Regions from separate parts of the Streptomyces sp. NPDC014764 genome, predicted to be linked through region 1. Evidence: riboswitches for the same ligand, from Rfam matches in the RefSeq annotation. Region 1 holds a riboswitch; each other region holds the start of a gene.

Region 1 (4,237 bases):
CGCCCGTCGCGCCGGACAGCAGGCCGCTCTCCAGCCCGCCGAGGTTCGGCAGCCCCAGATCGGTGGTGATCTTCACGGTGCCGGACAGCCGCTCCACGTCCGACTTGGCGATCTTCTCGATGAGCTGCGCGGCGGTGATGTCCGGCAGGTCCGGGTCGCCGGAGTCGGCGAGCGCCGGGACGAGTCCGATCGTCGCGGCCGCCACGCCCATCACGGTGACGGGGACCACGTATCGCGCGGCCTTGCGGCGCCCGGCGCGCGGCTCCTCGGCCTCCCCCGCGGTCGTCGTGTCGTCGGATTCGTACGGTGCCATGTGTGCCCTCCGTCGTCGCGGCGGCTTCCGTCCCGTGTCCTCGCACCAGTTCGGCCCGAGCCGCCATTCTCACCCGAACCGGTGAGAAGTGGTGTTGTCCGTCGTGGTCCATCTGACCAAAAGCGCGGGACGGAATCGTCAGACCGCGGGCTCAACTGCGCGTACTGCTGCGGTATGACACGGGAGGACGGCGCCTCCCCCGCCCCGTAGGGGTCACCCGGGTACCGGAGGCGTACGGGGGACGGCGGGGCGGGTCAGCCGGCCCGGTGCACCACGGCGTCGCACAGCTCGACGAGCGCCGACTTGGCGGGGCCGTCGGGCAGCGGGGCGAGGGCGGCACGCGCCTCCTCGGCGTAACGCACGGTGTCCCGTCGGGCCTGGCCGAGCGCGGGGTGGGCGCGCAGCAGACGCAGCGCCTCGGCGTGCCGGGCGTCGTCGGTGAGGTCGGAGTCGAGCAGCTCGCACAGGGCGAGGTCCTCGGCGAGGCCGAGCCGGGCCGCCCGCTCGCGCAGCCGCAGCACGGGGAGGGTGGCGATGCCCTCGCGCAGGTCGGTGCCGGGGGTCTTGCCGGACTCGTGGGAGTCGGAGGCGATGTCGAGGACGTCGTCGGCGAGCTGGAAGGCGACGCCGAGCCGCTCGCCGTACTGGGTGAGGACGTCGACGACGGTCTCGTCGGCGCCGGACATCATCGCGCCGAACCGGCAGGAGACGGCGACCAGGGAGCCGGTCTTGCCGCCGAGCACGTCCAGGTAGTGGTCGACCGGGTCGCGGCCGTCCTGCGGGCCCGCGGTCTCCAGGATCTGGCCGGTGACCAGCCGCTCGAACGCCTCGGCCTGCACCCGCACGGCCTCCGGGCCGAGGTCGGCCAGGATGTGCGAGGCGCGGGCGAAGAGGAAGTCGCCGGTGAGCACGGCGACCGAGTTGCCCCAGCGGGTGTTCGCGCTCGCGACCCCGCGCCGCACCTCGGCCTCGTCCATCACGTCGTCGTGGTACAGCGTGGCCAGGTGGGTGAGCTCCACCACGACGGCCGACGGCACGACGCCGGGCGCGTAGGGGTCGCCGAACCGGGCGGCGAGCATGACGAGCAGCGGGCGGAACCGCTTGCCGCCGGCCCGCACCAGGTGCTGGGCGGCCTCCGTGATGAACGGCACCGCGCTCTTGGTGGCCTCGAGCAGCCCTTCCTCGACAGCCGTCAATCCGGCCTGGACATCGGCTTCCAGAGCCTGGTCCCGCACGCTCAGCCCGAACGGCCCGACGACGGTCACGAGGGGTCTCCTGTCTGCTGGTGTCTGCTGGCGGTTACACGGTTTGTCGATAGGTCGCTGCCACCACTCGAGTCAGCGTATCCGGTCAGGTTTCGATCACCGCCAGGGCCCGGGGTCACAAGCAGGGCGATACGGGATCAGAAGCGGAGTGTTTTTGATCGGCTGATAACAACGGACATACCTCGGTTTCCCGGACACAGCGACCCGTGGACCATCCTGCATCACCCCGCAGTCCGATTTGCCGTCATTGATGGGCGAATTCCTCTTGGCGGCAAATGCACCCACGGCCGCCGTCCCGTGAGGTGAGTCACGCGCCGGACGGCCTCCGGGACACCCTCGCACACGCCCGTCAGGCCGCTCCACACAATGGAGTTGACGGTTGGCGACAGCAAAGGATCAAGCACGCAAAACCACCCATCTCAAGATCAAACGGGGCCTTGCGTGATCGTCGCACTTGTTCCCGACATGTGCTCTCGCATACGTTCCGGGCCTGCCGGGTGGACGCCGAGTCCTGCCGCCACCCGCATCACACCCGACGACCAACTCACGCACGGCAGGAGCGGGGGACCCAGGTAAGTCGCCGTACCGGACACCGCGCCGGGACGGCTCGGGGTGAAGCCATGCCCGCAGGGGCACGGCCGGGCACTCTCCCGCCCGAACCCGACAGCTCACCTCGCAGGCGTAGGAGAGGAACCCAGACATGCCCGTCATCGCTTCGTCACGCCGCCGCCTCGTCCGCACCCTCGCCGTCGCCGGCACCGGCGTCGCCGTGGTCGCGCTGCCGCTGTTCGGCGCCACCAGCGCCTCCGCGGCCCCCTCGGCCCAGGCCACGACCGCCGCCTCCACGACCGCGTACCCGGACAACCTCGACGGCTGGATCCGCGAGGCGATGGACGTCATGGCGCAGAACGGCATCCCCGGCTCCTACGACTCCATCCACCGCAACATCATGCGGGAGTCGTCCGGCAACCCGGCCGCCATCAACCTGTGGGACTCCAACGCCGCCATGGGCACCCCGTCGAAGGGCCTGCTCCAGGTCATCGACCCGACCTTCCAGGCGTACCACGTGCCCGGCACCGCCTTCGACCCGTTCGACCCGGTCGCCAACATCGCCGCGGCCTGCAACTACGCCGCCGACCGCTACGGCTCGATCGACAACGTCTTCGGCGCGTACTGAGCCGACCTCTGACGGCCGAGACCGGCCGTCTTCCCGAACAGTCGCTCGAGGACGACGGCCACGCCGTCGTCCTCGTTCGACAGGGTGACCTCGTCGGCCACCGCCTTCAGCTCGGGGTGCGCGTTGGCCATGGCGACGCCGTGACCCGCCCACCGGAACATGGGGACGTCGTTCGGCATGTCCCCGAAGGCGACCGTGTCCTCGGGGCGCAGCCCCAGATGCTCGGCGGCCAGCGCGAGACCGGTCGCCTTGGTGACCCCGCACGGCTGGAGCTCCACCGTGCCCGGCCCCGACATGGTGACCGTGGCCAGCGAGCCGACCACGGACCGGGCCGCCGCCGCCAGCGCGTCGTCCGACAGGCCCGGGTGGCGCAGCAGCACCTTGCTGATCGGCCGCTCCCACAGGTCGTCGCGCCGCTCCACCCGCACCGACGGCAGCTTCGGGTGCGGCATCCGGTAGCCCGGCTCGATCAGCGTCAGCCCGTCGACCCCGTCCTGGTCGACCGCGGCGTACACCTCCCCCACCTCGGCCTCGATCTTGCCGAGCGCGGTCTCCGCCAGCTCCCGGTCCAGCCGGACCGACCACAGCATCCGCTGCGCGGCGGCGTCGTAGACCTGCGCACCCTGTCCGCACACCGCGAGCCCCGTGCAGCCGAGGTCGTCGAGCAGCGACCGCACCCTGGGGGCCGGCCGGCCGGTCACCACGAGGTGCCGGACACCGGCCCGCTCCGCCCGGGCGAGGGCGGCGAGGGAGCGGTCGGAGAGGGTGTCGTCACCACGCAGCAGCGTCCCGTCCAGGTCGGTGGCGATGAGAGAACGATCGGTGGGTGCGGCCATGATCAGAGAATACGGACAAGAGGACCGTCCGATTCACCGCGCCCGTATGCCCGCGCATTGGGTGCGTTTTGCCTTCTTGTGCCGCCGATACGCGACCGGTTGAGACCTGTTTTCCCTTTTGACCGGAACACGGTGCGCTCCACCGCGCCCCGGCTCCGGGAGTCGTCCCCTATTACAGAAGCCCACCGGGACGCGACCCCGTAACGTGTGGCACGGCCACGGACACGTGGCCCACCCGCGCACACGAAAGCGAGGCAGCACCCGATGCCCCCCTTCGATGTCCCCGAGGGCGACCCCTTCGGCCCGCACAACCTGCCGTACGGCGTCTTCTCGCTCCCCGGTTCGGCGGAGCGCACCGTGGGCGTCCGGCTGGGCGACCACGTCCTCGACGCCGGCGCGGCGGCGCACGCCCTGGGCTCCCCCTACGCCTCCCTGCTCGCCCGCCCCACCCTCAACCCGCTGCTGGCGGCGGGCCGCACCGCCTGGTCGGACGTGCGCCGCGCACTCACCGCGTGGGTGACGGTCCCGGCGCACCGGGAGACCGTCGAGCCCTTCTTCCACCCGCTCTCCGAGGTGACCCTCCATCTGCCGTTCGAGGTCGCGGACTACGTCGACTTCTACGCCTCGGAGAACCACGCGCGGAACG
Region 2 (4,237 bases), on a different contig from region 1:
CGTCACGTACATCCTGTACATTTTTTACAGACAACGAGACAGGAGGGCACCATGACGCGACCGCCCGTCCGCCCCTCGGGGCACCGGACCTCCGACCCGTACGACCGGCTGCTGGAGGAGCGGATCGTCGTCCTGGGCACGCGGATCGACGAGACCGCGGTGAACGACGTGACGGCCCGGCTCATGCACCTCGAGCACCACGCCCCGAACCGCGACATCTCGCTGTACGTGAACTCCTCCGGCGGCCCCTTCCACGCCATGTCCGCGTTGTACGACGTCCTGACGTACGTCACCTGTGACGTCGAGACGGTCTGCCTGGGCCGCGCGGAGGGGACGGCGGTGCTGCTGCTGGCCGCCGGCACGCCGGGGAAGCGGTACGTCCTGCCCGGCTCCCGGCTGGTGCTCCGTCAGCCCGCCCTTCACGAGCCGGTGGAGGGCAGCGCGAGCGACCTGGCGGTCCGGGCCGACGAGCTGGCCCGGATCAGGGTGCGTACGGAGGAGATGCTGGCCCGGCACACCGGCCGGCCCGTGGACCGGGTGCGGGCCGACCTGGAGCGGGACCTCGTCCTGGACGCGCAGGCCGCCGTGGACCACGGCATCGCCGACCGGATCGTGCCGCACCACCGCAGTGCCCGTACGGCGACCGGCGGGAGGTGAGCAGACGATGCTGCCCGAACTGCCGCCGCTGCCCGCGCTGACCCGGGCGGAGGCCGAGCTGATCGACCGTTACCTGGAGGTCGTCGACCTGCTCGGCCGGGTCAACCCGGCCCAGGGCGGCGACACCTATCGGAGCCTGCGCGCGGCCCAGGCGCTGGTGGGCAAGGCGGTCGCGCTGCGCGACGCGCTGACCCTGATGCACCGGCGTGGCGAGAGCGAGCTGCACGCCGCGACCCTGGCACGCGCCCTGCGGGTGCTGGACGGCGAGCGGCGCACGGCCAGGGTCACGCTGCCGCCGCAGACGGGGCGTTGACGTGAGCGGGCCCGGCGCGAAGGGCCCGCTCGACGGCACACCCCGCGACGAGTTGAAACGGACCGAACGGCTTACCCCCGTCCGGCGTAGACGAACCTCCTTTTTTCATGCCGTCGAACTTGCGCACCCGCGCCCGCCGAGGGGCGGAATTGACCGTCCCACCCCTGGTCCTGGCCTCACACGCCCTCTTGACGGCGACTCGAACGGACAGCTGTCCACCCGAACGGGTGAGTGGTGAGTAACAACACAAACCACCCGTTCCGTTGGGAAATCGCTCGCGCCATGGGTCAAGATCCCTGACTGACGACAAGACCCCGCCGCCGCGGCGGGGCGATCCGGGCGGACGCCGAGTCCTGCCGCCGCACGGATGACCGGTCGACAGGAGTGGATCGGCAGGAGTGGAGGACCCAAGCACGACGGGTCGCCGGTACGCGCACAGTGCGCGTCCCGAGCAGCCCTTGGGGTGAAGCCGCGTCAGCGGCCGGGCTACTTCGCCAGCCCGAATCCGACAGGTCATCCTTCACAGGCGGCTGACGAAGGGTTGCGCATGAGTGCGCTCAATCGTGTCCCGTCTCTCATGGCCCGGGCCGGCACGGCCTCGGCCCTCACCCTCGCCGCCGTCGGCGGCTCGATCGTGGTACCAGGAGCGGCCGGGGAGGCCGCCGCGGCGACCGTGGGCAGCAAGGCCCTGAAGGTCGCGGCGTCCAAGAAGGGGGCGCCGTACGCGTGGGGGGCGACCGGACCGAACCGGTTCGACTGCTCGGGCCTGACGCTGTACTCGTTCAAGAAGGCGGGGAAGAAGCTCCCCCGCACGGCCGCGCAGCAGTACAACAAGACGCGCCACATCTCCAAGAGCAGCCGTAAGGCCGGGGACCTGGTCTTCTTCCACTCGGGCAACTACGTGTACCACGTCGGTATCTACGCCGGGAAGAACAAGATCTGGCACGCCCCGAAGACCGGCGACGTGGTGCGGCTGCAGAAGATCTGGACCAACAGCGTCTGGTACGGCCGCGTGAAGTGACGGGCGGGGGCGGTGGCGCCCGCGGGAGCGCCGCTGCCGGGCCGCGACCGGCCATGCGGGCCCTGGCCCGCGTGGCGTCCCGCAGGGGCCCGGCGGGGTCGCCCTCAGGACGACGACCGCCCCGGGCCCCGCACGCCGTCCGTCACGGCCTCCGACGCCCGTACGGACCGTGACGCGACGTCACGGCTCCTGCTGCGACGCTACGGCGACCGTCTCCGCGGGCTGGGCGGTGACGGGCCGGACGGTGGCGGCGCCGGGCCACGGGAGTTCGACGGCGACCGTCTTGCCTCCCTCACGGGTGGGCCGGATTCTCAGCCGGCCGCCGCACTCCGCGGTGAGCCAGCGGATGATGACCAGACCGCGCCCGTTGTCCTGCTGGACCGCCGCGGGAAGCCGCTTGGGGAACCGCGGGTGGCCGTCCGTCACCCCGATGTGCACCCGCTCGTCGCGGACCAGGACGACGTCCACCGTGAACGTGGGCGACTGGCCGAAGGTGTGCTGCACCGCGTTGGTCGCCAGCTCGGAGACGATCAGCCGGACGGTGTCGCAGAGTTCGGCGTCCGGTGGCAGCCCCCATTCCGCCAGCGCACCGGCCACATGGGCCCGCGCGGCGGAGACCGAGGCTGGATCGCTCGGCAGAGTGACGGATGCTTCCAGGTGATCTGCCATGGCGACGTCGTCCCTTTCCCACGGGACCGCAGTCCGACACGGAGCGGCTGGTTCGAGTACGGTCCCGCACTGGTGCTTCGTCGCCAGACTGCCATCACCGCAGGGTGCCGCGCGGCGATCCACCAAGATATGCATATATCTGTCGCTCAAAGCGGTGAACTCTGCGACGGGAGACCGTATCCGGGCGGCCCGGAAGGAGTAAGGAGAGGCCCATGCAGCACGGTCCCGCGGTGCGCCGCAGGAAACTGGGCGCCGAACTGCGCGCGCTGCGCACCGCGGCCGGACTCACGAGCGGCGACGCGGCCCGGCTGGCGGGCTGGCACCAGTCGAAGGTGAGCCGGATCGAGACGGGCACGAGCGGCACGAAACCGGCCGACGTACGGTTACTCCTCGACGTCTACGGCGTGGACGACCCGCAGTTGCGGGAGTTGCTGCTGGTGCTGTCGGGCACCGGCGACGGCGACGGACGGCACCACTGGTGGCACGCGTACCGTGGTGTACTGCCCCCGACGTACCGGGACTTCATCAGTCTGGAGTCGCAGGCCGGCGCGATGCGCACCCTGGAGACCACGGTGGTCCCGGGACTGCTGCAGACGCCCGAGTACGCACGGGCGGTGACGGAGGCGGCCCTGGAGGGCGCGTCGGAGGAGAGGCTCGACGCACTCGTGGAGGTGCGGCTGGCCCGGCAGGACGTGCTGCGCGCCGAGCCGCCGCTGAAGCTGTGGGCGGTGCTGGACGAGGCCGTGCTGCGCCGGGAGGTGGGCGGACCCGAGGTGATGGCGCGTCAGCTGGACCGGCTGGTCGAGGCGTCCCGGCTGCCACAGGTGCGGTTGCAGGTCCTGCCGTTCAGCGCGGGCGCGCACATCGGCGTGACGGGTCCCTTCGTCATCTTTTCATTTCCGCGCACATCTGACCTGGATGTGGTGGTGCACGACCACTTGACGACTAGTCACTACCTGGAACGGAAAGAAGACCTCCGGGCGTACTCGGAGGCCTTCGAGGCACTGGCGAGCCACGCCCTCTCTCCCGAGGAATCGTCGGAATTCATCGCCGGCGCAGCGGCCGGCGCGTAAGGAGGCACGATGCCTGCACCGCCTCGGACCATCCCTTCCAGCCTCGCCCTGCACGAAGTGCGGTGGCTGCGCAGCAGCTACAGCACGGGGGCGAACAACTGCGTGGAGACGGCCCGGCCGTCCGCCGGCCCGTCGGCCGGACTGCTCGCAGTGCGCGACAGCAAGGCCCCGGACGGGCCCGCGCTGCTCTTCTCGCCCGACGCCTGGGCCCGCTTCTTGACGGCGGTCCACTGATCCGGCGTCCCCGTCCATGAACGGGACGAGTCCCGTCGTCCCACCGACCATCCGTTCCTCGCGCGACACACGGCCGTGCCCCGCCGACTCATGGCCGCGTTTCGCCGATCACCCGTACAGCGCGTTCGATCTCCGCCCCGGACAGGTCCGCCCGGGCGGTCAGTCTGAGCCGTGAGATGCCGTCGGGCACGGAAGGAGGACGGAAGCAGCCCACGGACAGACCGGCCGTCCGGCAGTCGGCCGCCCAACGCACGGCCTGCTCCGGGGACG
Region 3 (4,237 bases), on a different contig from region 1:
GCGTGGAGCCGGACCTGGTGTGCGTGGCCAAGGCGCTGTCCGGCGGGTACGTGCCGGTCGGGGCCACGCTCGGCAGGGACTGGATCTTCAAGAAGGTCTTCTCGTCGATGGACCGGGTGCTGGTGCACTCCGCCAGCTTCGGCGCCAACGCACAGGCCATGGCGGCGGGCCTCGCGGTGCTGTCGGTCATGGAGGACGAGCAGATCGTGGCGCACGTGCGCAGGGTCGGGGACCTGCTGCGGACCCGGCTGGCCGCCCTGACCGACCGCTACGAACTGCTCGCCGACGTCCGCGGCCGGGGCCTGATGATCGGCATCGAGTTCGGCCGGCCCCGCTCGCTGAAGCTGCGCTCGCGCTGGGCCATGCTCCAGGCGGCCCGCAGGGGACTCTTCGCGCAGATGGTGGTGGTCCCGCTGCTCCAGCGGCACCGTATCCTCACGCAGGTGTCCGGGGACCACCTGGAGGTGATCAAGCTGATCCCTCCGCTGATCGTCGACGAGGGGGACGTGAACCGGTTCGTGGACGCCTTCACCGCGGTGATGGACGACGCCCACGACGGCGGGCTCATCTGGGACTTCGGCAGGACCCTGGTGAAGCAGGCGGTCGCCAACCGCTGACCGCGCGGCGAGCACGAGGACTTTGCCTCTGAGGCAACAAAATTGCCCCAAAGGCAAAGTCCGGTGCTCAATGGAGGCATGAGCTCCTCCGAGTCCGACCCGCGGGACGAGCCTGTCGAGGCCCTCCCCGCGGTCGCTCCTCAGCTGCGTGCCCTGCGTCGGCGGGCCTCCCTGACACTGGAGGCCGCCGCACGGCAGGCGGGCCTGTCGCCCGCCCACCTCTCCCGGCTGGAGACCGGACAGCGCCAGCCCTCGCTGCCGATGCTGCTCTCCCTCGCGCGGATCTACGGGACGACCGTCTCCGAGCTGCTCGGGGAGTCGGCCGCCGACCGGGACGCCGTGGTGCGCGCCGCCGACATGGAACCCACGGCGGCCGGCGGCTGGACGTACTGGCAGGCCGGGGCCGCCGGGCGCGGCATGCAGGCGCTGCGGGTGCACGTGCCGCACGGCTCCCAGGGCGACATCGTGCGCGTCCACCCCGGCGAGGAGTGGCTGTACGTCCTCAAGGGGCGGCTGCGGCTGCGCCTCGGGGACACCCTCCACCGGCTGTCCCCGGGCGACAGCGCCCACTTCGACTCGCTCACCCCGCACCGCATCGCCGCGCAGGACCCCGACGGGGTCGAGCTGCTGTTCGTGCACACCCTGCTGCAGAGTCCCACGGCCGCCCTGTGCCTGGGCCCGACCCATGGAGAGACACCGTGACCGGCAAAGACATGGAGGAGAAGTTCCCGCGGGCCCTCTGGGTGAGGCTCTTCGTCTACGTGGTGGTCGGGCACCTCTTCGCGGCCTTCATCTACTTCCTCTTCGAGATCGCGCCGAAGAAGTAGCGGCCGAGGCGGACGTCAGTCGAGCAGGCGCTCGCGCAGCCGCTCCCGGTGGGCCGGGGTGAGCCCGAGCCCCTGCTCCAGGTAGGCGTCCACGCCGCCCCAGGTCTCCCCGACCGTGTCGAAGGCGGCCGTCAGATACTCCTCGCGCGCGTCGAAGAGCGGGCTGAGCAGCTCCATGACCTCGGGGGAGTAGGCGTCGGGGGAGCTGCCGCTGCGCCGTACCTTGTAGCGGCGGTGCTTGGCGTTGGACTTCAGGTAGTCCTCGACGATCGCGTCGCGCTCCACACCCACGGCGAGCAGGGTCACCGCCACCGAGAGGCCCGCGCGGTCCTTGCCGGCCGCGCAGTGCATCAGCGCGGGGACGCTGTCCTCGGCCAGCGCGCGCAGCACCTGGGAGTGCTCGGCGGTGCGCTCCTTGATGATCATGCGGTACGAGGTGATCATGCGGTCGGCGCCCTGGCCGCCGGCGAGGATCGCGCGCAGCTGGTCCAGGTCGCCGTCGCGCACCATCTTCCAGAACTCCGCGCCGTCGGCCGGGTCGCTCAGCGGCAGGTTGACGTTGCGCACGCCCGGCAGCGCGACGTCCGGGCCCTCCAGCTTCTGGTCGGCCGCGTTGCGGAAGTCGAACACGGTGTGCAGGCCGAGCGAGGCCAGGAAGGCGGCGTCCTCCGCGGTGGCGTGGGCGAGGTGACCGCTGCGGAACAGCACCCCGTGCCGCACCCGACGGCCGTCCACCGTGGGCAGCCCGCCCACATCGCGGAAGTTGCGCACCCCGGTCAGCTGGGGCTCGGTCGACGGGATCTCCTGCGTCACGGACGGCTCCTCCCACTCCGCGCCGTCGCCGCGGCTCGTCGACGGGCACCACTCGACGATACGACATGGCTGTCAGGGGCAATGAGTTGTCGGCCGCCCTGACGGCGTTGGAATATGTCGCTTTCTGTTTGCCCGTGAGGGGAAGGTCCCGGACCCGGCTCGCCAAGATCAAGATGTCGCGATTGCACCGGGCGCCCCGTTCGACTTCATAGTCAATAGGGTGATGTGTCCGAATAGAGTATTTATGGTTAACGTGCCCTGATCGAAGGGGAATTGAGGGGGGAGTGCGTGAGCATCGTCATACCGGTGACCGTGTGCTGTCGCCATGCTCACGTAATTCCCCTCCGTGACAAGGGATTTCACCGGCGGGTCACTCGAGAGATCGACGCACGGTGACGTCTTTTCCCCCTTTCGATCACGGAAAAAGCGGGTTCGCGGGAACCCGCGCTTGTTTCGCCGCGTCGAGGTCGCTTACGTTCCCAACCGATCCGGACGGACGCCTAATCCTGCCGCCGCCCGGAGCCCGCACACACTGACCCGACGTACGGCAGGAGCGGGGGACCCACAGGTACAACTGCCTGTTCCGGGCCCCGGAAACAGGCTTGGGGTTAAGCCGCGCAGCAACGCGGCCGGACATCTCCAGTCCGCACCCGACAGCTCACCTCGTAGGCGCCGGAGAGGAATTCGTCATGCCCGCGAAGGGTAAGCACCGCCGTACCAAGGCCCAGCTCTTCACCCGCTCCATCGCCGTCGCCGGAACCGGTGGCGCCGCTCTCGCCCTGCCGTTCCTCGGCGCCACCGGCGCGCACGCCGCGACCCCGCAGTCCGCCCCCGAGACGTCGGTCCGGTCGCTGTCCGTCACCGGCCAGCAGGCCAAGGCCGAAAAGGGCGACGAAGCCCGCACGTACACCGTGAAGGCCGGCGACTACCTCGCCAAGATCGCCGAGGCCGAGCACGTCGACGGTGGCTGGAAGCAGCTCTACGCGGACAACCGCGAGGCCGTCGGTGACGACCCGTCGCTCATCCACCCGGGTCTGAAGCTCTCCATCGACGGCAAGGCCGCCGCCAAGAGCGCCCCGCAGCAGTCCACTTCGCCGCAGGCCGCCAAGCCCGCCGCGCCCAAGGCCGAGAAGCCGGCCGAGAAGCCCGCGCAGAAGGCCGCCGAGGAGTCCTCCTCCAACGAGGCGTCCACGCAGACCGCCCCCGCCTCCGGCTTCACCTCCCCGGTGCCCGGCGGCGGCATCGGCACCGCCTACAAGGTGGCCGGCGGCATGTGGTCCAGCGGCTACCACACCGGTGTCGACTTCAGCGTCCCGACCGGCACCTCCCTGAAGGCCGTCGGCGCCGGCACCGTCGTCTCCGCCGGCTGGGGCGGCGCGTACGGCAACCAGGTCGTCATCCAGCTGAACGACGGCCACTACGCCCAGTACGCCCACCTGTCCTCGCTGTCCGTCTCCGCCGGCCAGACGGTGAGCGCCGGCCAGCAGGTCGGTCTCTCCGGTGCGACCGGCAACGTGACCGGCCCGCACCTGCACTTCGAGATCCGCACCAGCCCGGACTACGGCTCGGACGTGGACCCGATCTCGTACCTCCGCGGCAAGGGCGTCTCCCTCTGACCCCTCGCGGCACCCCTTCCTGACACGCGCGCCTAAGGCCGACCCCGATCCACGGGGCCGGCCTTCGGTGTGTCCGGGGCCCGCGCCAGGCGCGGGACCGTACCTATTCCTGGCTTGGCCAAACCTTGAAGTGGCTTATCTCACCGCGCGTCAACCCCCGCCTACGGTCGCGTAGGTCACATCCGAAGGTGAATCATGTCCGGCTGTGGCAGACGATTCGAAGAGTGACAAGGCAACAGTGATCGGGTCGTACGTGGCGGTGGGGGACAGCTTCACCGAGGGCGTCGGCGACCCCGGCCCCGACGGGGCGTTCGTCGGCTGGGCCGACCGGCTCGCCGTTCTGCTCGCGGACCGCAGGCCCGAG

Evidence for each region. Region 1 has a riboswitch for cyclic di-AMP ahead of ACF1AG_RS25425 (transglycosylase SLT domain-containing protein). Riboswitches for the same ligand answer to the same signal wherever they lie in the genome.
Region 2: linked by a shared signal. The riboswitch ahead of ACF1AG_RS19200 (C40 family peptidase) and the one ahead of ACF1AG_RS25425 (transglycosylase SLT domain-containing protein) in region 1 are both predicted to bind cyclic di-AMP.
Region 3: linked by a shared signal. The riboswitch ahead of ACF1AG_RS18630 (peptidoglycan DD-metalloendopeptidase family protein) and the one ahead of ACF1AG_RS25425 (transglycosylase SLT domain-containing protein) in region 1 are both predicted to bind cyclic di-AMP.

The regions. Positions count from the first base shown of each region.
Region 1 is NZ_JBIBXY010000012.1:167,622-171,858, reverse strand. It holds gene ACF1AG_RS25435 (outer membrane lipoprotein carrier protein LolA) at 1-313, opposite strand, end outside; gene ACF1AG_RS25430 (polyprenyl synthetase family protein) at 568-1,578, opposite strand; cyclic di-AMP (ydaO/yuaA leader) riboswitch at 2,105-2,273, shown strand; gene ACF1AG_RS25425 (transglycosylase SLT domain-containing protein) at 2,279-2,755, shown strand; gene ACF1AG_RS25420 (HAD family hydrolase) at 2,719-3,591, opposite strand; gene fahA (fumarylacetoacetase) at 3,856-4,237, shown strand, end outside.
Region 2 is NZ_JBIBXY010000007.1:100,687-104,923, reverse strand. It holds gene ACF1AG_RS19210 (ATP-dependent Clp protease proteolytic subunit) at 52-657, shown strand; gene ACF1AG_RS19205 (hypothetical protein) at 665-970, shown strand; cyclic di-AMP (ydaO/yuaA leader) riboswitch at 1,305-1,514, shown strand; gene ACF1AG_RS19200 (C40 family peptidase) at 1,518-1,991, shown strand; gene ACF1AG_RS19195 (ATP-binding protein) at 2,172-2,660, opposite strand; gene ACF1AG_RS19190 (helix-turn-helix transcriptional regulator) at 2,873-3,733, shown strand; gene ACF1AG_RS19185 (DUF397 domain-containing protein) at 3,743-3,967, shown strand; gene ACF1AG_RS19180 (8-amino-7-oxononanoate synthase) at 4,056-4,237, opposite strand, start outside.
Region 3 is NZ_JBIBXY010000006.1:460,414-464,650, reverse strand. It holds gene ACF1AG_RS18650 (aspartate aminotransferase family protein) at 1-617, shown strand, start outside; gene ACF1AG_RS18645 (XRE family transcriptional regulator) at 696-1,319, shown strand; gene ACF1AG_RS18640 (DUF6126 family protein) at 1,316-1,444, shown strand; gene ACF1AG_RS18635 (tyrosine-protein phosphatase) at 1,460-2,257, opposite strand; cyclic di-AMP (ydaO/yuaA leader) riboswitch at 2,778-2,942, shown strand; gene ACF1AG_RS18630 (peptidoglycan DD-metalloendopeptidase family protein) at 2,947-3,873, shown strand; gene ACF1AG_RS18625 (SGNH/GDSL hydrolase family protein) at 4,112-4,237, shown strand, end outside.